DNA from 2 places in the Stenotrophomonas sp. ATs4 genome. Region 2 is predicted to be linked to the other one. Evidence: riboswitches for the same ligand, from Rfam matches in the RefSeq annotation. Region 2 holds a riboswitch; the other holds the start of a gene.
The links. A riboswitch is a leader RNA that binds a small molecule or an ion and turns the genes downstream of it on or off. The one in region 2 is predicted to bind thiamine pyrophosphate.
Positions count from the first base shown of each region.

Region 1 (4,367 bases), on a different contig from region 2:
CTTCCCAGCGGAACTCGAAGCGTGCCTTGCTCAGCGCGTTGTCGCGCACCTGCGCGCCAGGGTGGCCCTTGGCCAGGTCGGCTGCATGCGCGGCGATGCGATAGGCCATGATGCCGTCGCGCACATCCTGGCGGTTGGGCAGGCCCAGATGTTCCTTCGGCGTCACGTAGCAGAGCATGGCAGTACCGAACCAGCCGATCATCGCCGCACCGATCGCACTGGTGATGTGGTCGTAGCCCGGCGCGATGTCGGTGGTGAGCGGGCCCAGCGTATAGAACGGTGCTTCGCCGCACTCGCGCAGCTGCTTGTCCATGTTCTCTTTGATCAGCTGCATCGGCACATGGCCGGGGCCTTCGATCATGGTCTGCACGTCGTGCTTCCAGGCGATCTTCGTCAGTTCGCCCAGCGTCTCCAGCTCACCGAACTGCGCAGCATCGTTGGCATCGGCAATGCAGCCCGGGCGCAGGCCGTCACCCAGCGAGAAGGTCACGTCGTAGGCCTTCATGATTTCGCAGATGTCTTCGAAATGCGTGTAGAGGAAGTTTTCCTTGTGGTGGGCCAGGCACCACTTGGCCATGATCGAGCCGCCGCGACTGACGATGCCGGTCACGCGCTTTGCAGTGAGCGGCACGTAGCGCAGCAGCACGCCGGCGTGGATGGTGAAGTAGTCCACGCCCTGCTCGGCCTGCTCGATCAGCGTGTCGCGGAAGATCTCCCAGGTGAGCGCTTCGGCGCGGCCATCGACCTTCTCCAGCGCCTGGTAGATCGGCACGGTACCGATCGCCACCGGCGAATTGCGGATGATCCATTCACGGGTTTCGTGGATGTGCTTGCCGGTGGACAGGTCCATCACCGTGTCGCCACCCCAGCGGATCGCCCACACCAGTTTCTCCACTTCCTCGGCAATGCCCGAAGAGACGGCGCTGTTGCCGATGTTGGCGTTGATCTTGGTCAGGAAATTGCGGCCGATGATCATCGGCTCGCTTTCCGGGTGGTTGATGTTGTTGGGCAGCACCGCGCGGCCGCGTGCGATCTCATCGCGCACAAACTCCGGTGTGATGATCTTCTGGATCGAGGCACCAAATGCCTCGCCCGGATGCTGCTGCAGCAGGCTGGCATCGCGGATCGCGTCCAGCCGCTGGTTCTCGCGGATGGCGACGAACTCCATCTCCGGGGTGATGATGCCGCGGCGTGCGTAGTGCATCTGGGTGACGTTCGCACCTGCACGCGCCCGGCGTGGCAGGCTGCGCGCGGGGAAGCGCACAGCGTCGAGCTTCGGGTCATGTTCGCGATCGCGGCCGAACGACGAACTCAGGCCGTCGAGCTGCTCGGTATCACCGCGCTCTTCCACCCAGCCGCGACGCAGTTCCGGCAAACCGGCGGACAGATCGATGCGCACGTCCGGATCGGTGTAGGGGCCGGACGTGTCGTAGACCGTGACCGGTGCATTCTCTTCGCCGCCGAACAGCGTCGGCGTGCGGGTCAGCGCGATCTCGCGCATCGGCACCTGCAGATCCGGGCGTGAACCGGGCACGTGGATCTTGCGCGAACCGGGAATCGGCCGGGTCACGGATTCGGAGAGTTGCTGGGCCTGTTGCTGCAGGGCGGAGAGCTGTGCGTTCATCGGGCATCGTCCAGGTAGGTCGGGGACGAAGCGGCGGCGCACTGCTGCCGCGCCCGGACGGTCCTTGGGCGGAGTCCGGGCATGGCTGCATTGCAAAGCTTCCCTACGCCGGTATGAGCCGGATCAGGTTCCAAGGGACTGTCTCAACCGTGGCCACATGGCCGCGGTACCCCCGCTTCTTGGTGCGCATTAGAGCATAGAACGCACTGCAGCTCCTGGCTGTTGCATCCACGCACGGCGTGGATCCGCTGTTTCTGTATTAACAGAACCGTGACATCGCGTTCAGTAACGTGCACGCGCATCGTGTCGCTGCGACCGATGTTCCGCTCGCCGCCTTCGCGGCCCCTGCCCGGTTCGTGCTGCATGCCGCCGGCCCCTCGCAGCAAGCTCTGCTCGCTCCCCTCAATCCCTTGATCGGAGAAGCCCCTTCATGGTGTTTCGCGTTTCCATCGCACTGGTTCTGCTGCTGGTGCTGCTTGCCGGTGTTGCACCGGGCCCCTTCAATGCCGTGGTGCAGAGCATCCTCGGTGAACTCATCCGCGGCATTGGCTGGCTGTACCTGCTGGTCGTGTTCCTGGCGCTGGTGTTCCTGATGTATCTCGCCTTCGGCCGCTTCGGCAACCTGCGCATCGGTGGCGAAGACGCCGAACCGGAATTCTCGCGCGCCAGCTGGATGTCGATGCTGTTCGCCGCCGGCATGGGCATCGGCCTGGTGTTCTGGGGCGCCGCCGAGCCCATTTCGCACTTCAGCAAGCCTCCGGAGGGGCTGGCCCCCGAAAGCATGGACGCCGCGCGCGCCGCCATGCGTTATGTGTTCTTCCATTGGGGCCTGCACCCATGGGCCATCTATGCGCTGATCGGCCTGGCGATGGCCTGGTTCCAGTTCAACCGCAACGGGCGTGGCCTGGTCAGCGACATGCTGCAGCCGATCATCGGTCGCCACCATCGTGGCTGGATCGGGCGTGTGGTCAATATTGCCGCTGTCGTTGCAACGGCAATCGGTGTTGCCACCACGCTGGGCTTCGGCACCATCCAGATCGCCGCTGGCATGGAGCGCGTGTTCGGCCTGCACGCGGGCCCTCCGCTGCAGCTGGTGATCATTGCGGTGGCGTTCGTGCTGTACATGGCCTCCACGCTCAGCGGCGTCGACCGTGGTGTCAAATGGCTGTCCAACTTCAATCTGGCGTTGGCCGCCGTGTTGTTGCTTCTGGTGCTGGTGCTTGGCCCCACCGGCGCGATCTTCAATACTTTCACCACCACGCTGGGCTCCTACCTCAACCAGCTGGTGACGATGAGCCTGCGCATGTCGCCGTTCTCGTCCAGCACCTGGGTGGCCGACTGGACGATCTTCTACTGGGCCTGGTGGATTTCCTGGGCTCCGTTCGTCGGCTCGTTCATCGCACGTATCTCGCGTGGACGCAGCGTGCGCGAGTTCGTGATCGGCGTGGTACTGGCGCCGACGCTGCTGGGCTTCTTCTGGTTCTCGGTATTCGGCGGCACCGCGATCTGGATGCAGATCTTCGGCCAGGCCGACCTGCTGCAGGCGCTGGGCAACGGCTACGAGACGGTGCTGTTCACCATGTTCGACAGCATGCCGCTGCCGTTGCTGCTGTCGTGCATCGCGCTGGTGCTGCTGATGATCTTCTTCGTGACCTCGGCCGACTCGGCGGTGCTGGTGCTGGCCAGCATGTCCACCGACGAGGCCGGCGATCCGCCCCCCAAGCGCAAGCTGGCCTGGGGCGTGGGCGTGGCGCTGATTGCCGGTGCGCTGCTACTCGCGGGCGGGTTGGATGCGCTGCAGGGCATGATCACGATTGCGGCGTTGCCGTTTGCGCTGCTGATGGTGCTGGTGATGGTGTCGCTGTACCGGGTGCTGGACCAGGAGTACACCCGCGAGCGGCGGCAGGCGCAGCGCCAGCGGCACATGATCGATGCGTGGATCGCACGCGAGATGGCGGCGCAGGAGGAGACCCAGGCGGAGGCAGCGCGCGCGCAGGATCAGGATTGAGGGTTGTTTTGCAGCCTGCGGCTGCACCGCTTTCTTCAAGCAACGGCAACAGCAAACGCGGCTCTGGGTTGCTGCTGGTTGGGCGGGGCGGTGTGGGTAGTAGATCCACGCCATGCGTGGATGAGGTGTATCGGAAAACAAGAAGGGGTCGGATCCGTTTTCCTGCGGAAAACGGATCCGACCCCAACCCAAAGCGCGCGGCTGTTGCCGTTGCTCTTGCTCTTCTTTTTTCTTTTCCTGCGGTGATGGCCACGGAAACTGTCCGTGGCCGGAAACCTCAATACCCCGCTGCCTGCCCATCCTTTCGACTCTCCGAAGCACCGTAGTACACGCCCGTGTCCGGATCACGCAGGATCGCCTGGTAGCCACCATACGGGCCGTCGGCGAACACGATGCGATGCCCCTTGCGCATCAGCGCACGCACCGTCTCGTACGGGAAGCCGGTTTCCAGATTCACCTCACCACCATCGGTCATCGCCGTGGCCTGCCCGGTCGGTTCGGTGGAACCTTCATGCTGGATGCGCGGTGCATCACCGGCCTCCTGCAGGTTCATGCCGAAGTCCACCAGATTCATCACGATCTGCGCGTGGCCCTGCGGCTGCATCGCGCCGCCCATCACGCCGAAGCTGGCGTACGGCTTGCCGCCCTTGGTGATGAACGCCGGGATGATGGTCTGGAACGGGCGCTTGCCCGGTGCGTAGCCATTGGGATGGTTCTTCTGCAGAACGAACATCT
Region 1 covers NZ_JBLYPK010000009.1:96,126-100,492, reverse strand. The annotation lists gene thiC (phosphomethylpyrimidine synthase ThiC) at 1-1,624, opposite strand, end outside; TPP riboswitch at 1,707-1,808, opposite strand; gene ABR323_RS16510 (BCCT family transporter) at 2,055-3,632, shown strand; gene ggt (gamma-glutamyltransferase) at 3,910-4,367, opposite strand, start outside.
Region 1: linked by a shared signal. The riboswitch ahead of thiC (phosphomethylpyrimidine synthase ThiC) and the one ahead of ABR323_RS08945 (TonB-dependent receptor) in region 2 are both predicted to bind thiamine pyrophosphate.

Region 2 (4,367 bases):
CCAGCCACGCATGGCGTGGCTCTACTGCGGATTGCCTGCGCCCAGCCCGGCCATCCGCATCAACGCACGGGTGCGCCCTGCGGTTCACGCGCGGCCGCGCTCCATGCGCGCAGGCCGAACACGGCCAGGCCGAGGAAGAACACGTACAGCGCGGCAGTCACGTGCAGCGACTTGAACAGGTAGGCGCCCACGTAGACCACGTCCACCGCAATCCACACCCACCAGCAGGCCACATGGCGACGTGCCTGCCACCACTGGCCGACCAGGCTCAGCGCGGTCAGCATCGCGTCCAGCCAGGGCAACGCGGCATCGGTGAAGGTGTGCATGGCCGCACCCAGCGCCACGCCACCGCACAGGCCGATGGCCAGGTCGCGCAACAGCTTGCCGCGCGCCAGCGGCACGATGCGGATGCTGCCCTCATCGGCGGCGTGCTGCCGCCAGTTGAGCCAGCCGTAGACCAGGAAGCCACCGAAGGCGACCTGCAGCAGAGTGTCCGAGTACAGCTTGGCCTCGGCGAACACCAGCCCGTACAGCGCCACCGACAGCAGGCCCACCGGCCACGCCGCCAGCCGGCGCCGGGCCATCAGCCAGACGCCGAGGATGCTGCACAGCGCGGCGGTCCACTCCAGCATCACGCCGCTCACAGCGCGAACGTCACCGACAGGCGGGCCTGTCGCGGTGCGCCGGGGAACAGGTAGTAGTCACCGCCGCTGCTGCCGGTATCGCGCCAGTAGAAGCGGTTGAACACGTTGTCCACCGACAGGTTCCAGGTCACCGCGCGCTCGTGCAGGCGATGCTGGAAACGCAGGCCAGCGTCGAACACCGAGTAGTCCGGTGCGCGCACCCCACCGTCGGCGCGGGCGACATTGGCCCCGGCATAGCGCCAGCCACCGGTCACATCCAGGCCCTGCACGAACGGCAGCGCGTAGGCCACGTGCACGCTGGCGCGCACCTTCGGCACGTTCACCAGCTGATGGCCTTCATAGGCCGGGGTGCCGGTGTCGCGCGCGCGCGCCTGCAGCACGCTGGCGCTGGCCACGATCTGCAGTGCATCGGTCAGCTGGCCGTTGGCGGTCAGCTCCAGGCCGGTGTGGGTCTGGGTGCCCTCTTCGATGAAGGTGTAGCCGACGTCGCTGTTGTCCGGTTTGGCGTACTGGTACGGCTGCGAAATGCGGAACACCGCTGCGCCCAGCGTCAGCGCTTCGACCGGCACGTACTTCACGCCCACTTCCACCTGCCGCGACTGTACCGACGGCAGGAAGGTGTCGGCGTTGCTGGTCCAGAACGGCGCTTCCTGGCCCAGCGAGATGCCGCGCACATAGCTGGCGTAGGCGTTGAGCTGGTCGGTGGCCTTCCACACCACCGCGGTCTGCGGCAGGAAGCGCGACAGGCGGCTGTGCCGCTGCGGGGTGCCACGCTTGTCATAGGCGCGCTCGTCCAGGCGCACGAAGCGGCCGCCGGCCAGCCACTGCCAGTCATCGCCGAAGCTGATCCGGTCCAGCGCGAAGAACGCGGTCTGGCGACTGTCCAGGCGCCGTGCGGACGGGCCCGGCATCTTCGGCGACGGCGCGAACACCGGCACCTGCGCGTCGTGGATGTTGGTGGTGCCGACGTATTCGTTGACGCTCGGGCGCTTGTCCACGGTGCGGCGGAAGTAGTCGGCACCGAGGGTCAGCTCATGGCCGACGCTGCCGGTCTCGAAGCGGCCACGCAGTTCGGCACGGGCCTGCTGGTTGCGGCGGGTGTCATCCGGGCTGCGGTAGTCGTAGACGTCGTAGTCGCCATTGGGCGCGAAGTAGTTGCCCGGCACGCTGCCATCGGCGCACTGCACGGCGTAGTAGCAGCCATAGGCGAAGGCGACGTTGTCATCGATGACCGAGCGGCTGTGGCCGACCGAAACGCGCGACTGCCAGGCCTCGTTGAAGTCGTAGGTATGCAGCGCGGTGATGTTGGTGCTGGCAATATCCACCGGACGCTGCCACGGCTGGTAGCCGAGCAGGTGCTCGCGATCGACGCCGCGCGGCAGGTCGCGCGCGCCCAGCAGCTGGTAGCCGGACACCGAACGCTGTGAACTGGTCTGGTAGTTGGCATCCACTTCCAGCTTGCCGCGCTCGCCGATCAGCCAGTCGGCGGCCAGCGAGTAGAAGTTGCGACGGCCATCGGCGTGCTCGACATAGGAATTGCTGGAGTCCCATGCAGCATTCAGGCGCAGGCCGAAACGCGGGGTGATCCAGTGGCCGACATCGACGGCGACGTAGCGCGAGCCTTCCGAATCGGTACCGAGTGTGGCGGTGCGCACTTCGGCCGGGCGCTTGCCGATGTAGTTGATGATGCCGCCGGGCGCCATCACGCCTGCAGCCAGGCCGGCTTCACCCTTGAGGATCTCCACCGACTGCACGTTCTCCAGCGCCAGGCGCTGTTCGCCGGCGATGGACAGGCCGTTGAAGCGGTAGCCGGTGGCCGCGTCCAGCGCGAAGCCACGGATGGCGATGTTCTGGTAGTAACCCACCGGCGCGTAGGCATCACCCAGCGAGGCATCGTTGCTGGCCAGCTCGGACAGCGAACGTACCTGGCGGCGGTCGAGGTAATCGCGCTCGAGCACGTTCACCGACGCCGGTGTGTCCTTCCAGCTGCCGCCACCGAAGGCGTTCACGCGTGAGGTATCGGTCTTCGGTTTGCCGGCCTGCACGCGCACCGCCGCCAGTTCGGTCGGCGAGCGTTCGGCGCCAGTGGCAGCCGCATCAGGGGACGCCTCGGCCTCGCTGGCGTGCAGCGGCAGCGCGGCGCAGAGGGCGAGGGAGAGCAGGGTGGGGCGCAGGCAGCGGTTCATTCGATTCGTCTTCGGACAACAAGGGAGACGAAGCGACGGCGCGCAGGTGCACCGGCCCATGACGGGGGTGTGGCTGCGGCTCAAAGCTCCCTACGCCGGTGCAAACCGGATCAGGTTCCAAGGGACTCTCTCAGCCTGGCAATCCAGGCACCCCCGCTTCAGGTGACCATTTCACTACAAATGGTACGGATTTGCGAGCGTCCCCCGGGGTCGGATCCCTTTCCGGCGGAAAGGGCTCTGACCCCAGCCACGCGGCAGGTGCCGCCAGGCATGGCCCGGCGTACCCGGGTCACGCAGCGGCGCGCAGGGCCTGCAGCAGTGCCTTTCCGGGCGTGCTGTGGAACCACGCAGGGTGCCCCAGCATGAAGGGCTGCCACGCCACATCCGCGTTCGTGGTCGAGCCGGTGACGCCTTCGAAGTACTCCACTTCGGACAGTGCGAAGTCGAAATGGACCATCGGCAGCAGGTCTGCCAGCAGGTGCACACGTGCCGCCGACAGCGGCAGCACCTGGCGGTAGCCATCGAGCAGGGCCAGCGCGATATCGATGCGCACCGCGTCCATGCCGCGCTCAAGTTCCAGCCACGCGATCGCATTGCGCTCGATCGCGGTGGCGAGATCGAACAGTGCGCTGGTAGGCGAGGCCAGGCCGAAATCCAGCACGGTGCTGACCTGCCCGTCGCGCCACAGCAGGTTGGAGACATGCCAGTCGTTATGCGCCCACAGCCGTGGCTCGTGGCGCAGGCGTTCGGCCAGGCCGGCATGCCATGGCAGCACGTCGCGCTGCAGCTGCGCTTCCCACGGAATGCGCGCGAGATAACGGGCCAGGCCGGGACGCTCGTGCAGTTCTGCCTTGATCGCCGCGATGGGATCGTCGGCACGGATCAGATCGTCGCGCGCGACCAGCACATGGGTGCTGCGCTGGGGTGCGTGGTAGCGGGCCGCAGCACGATGCAACTGCGCGAGTGCACGTCCGGCTTCGCAGGCCCGCGCGATATCGGTCAACAGCGACCACGACACAGCGTCGCGATAGAGGTCTTCGCCCGCGCCAACAGCATGCAGTTCAAAGGTCCATTGGCCATGCTCGACGGCGGTGTGGCCATCGGCCGCCGACAGCACCTGCACCACCGGTACGCCAGCAGTGGCGAGATGAGCGATGAAGCGGTGCTCTTCTTCCAGGCAGGCTGCGCTGCGCACGCTGTGGTGGTGGCGCTTGATGAACACCGCGCCGTGCGTGCCCTCCACGATGGCGGCGGCCGACAGCGGGCGTGGGCTGTGCCAGCGCGGTTGGCTGTCGGCAGCCAGCTGTGGGTAGCGTGCGTGCAGCCAGACGATGTCCTGCGCGCTGATCGGTGGCCAGTCGGCAGCAACCTCGTCGTTGTTGAGGCCCTGCACGCGATGGGAGGAAGACGTCATGCCGCAGCCAATGAGGGAAAAGTCACATCCAAGGCTGCGCATTCAACGCCATGAACGCGGCCAACGCAAACGGGCGGGTCATCGACCCGCCCGTCCGTGCATCGGCATGGGGGATGCCGCGCT
Region 2 covers NZ_JBLYPK010000004.1:179,343-183,709, reverse strand. The annotation lists gene pnuC (nicotinamide riboside transporter PnuC) at 60-632, opposite strand; gene ABR323_RS08945 (TonB-dependent receptor) at 641-2,830, opposite strand; TPP riboswitch at 2,901-2,995, opposite strand; gene ABR323_RS08940 (phosphotransferase enzyme family protein) at 3,120-4,244, opposite strand.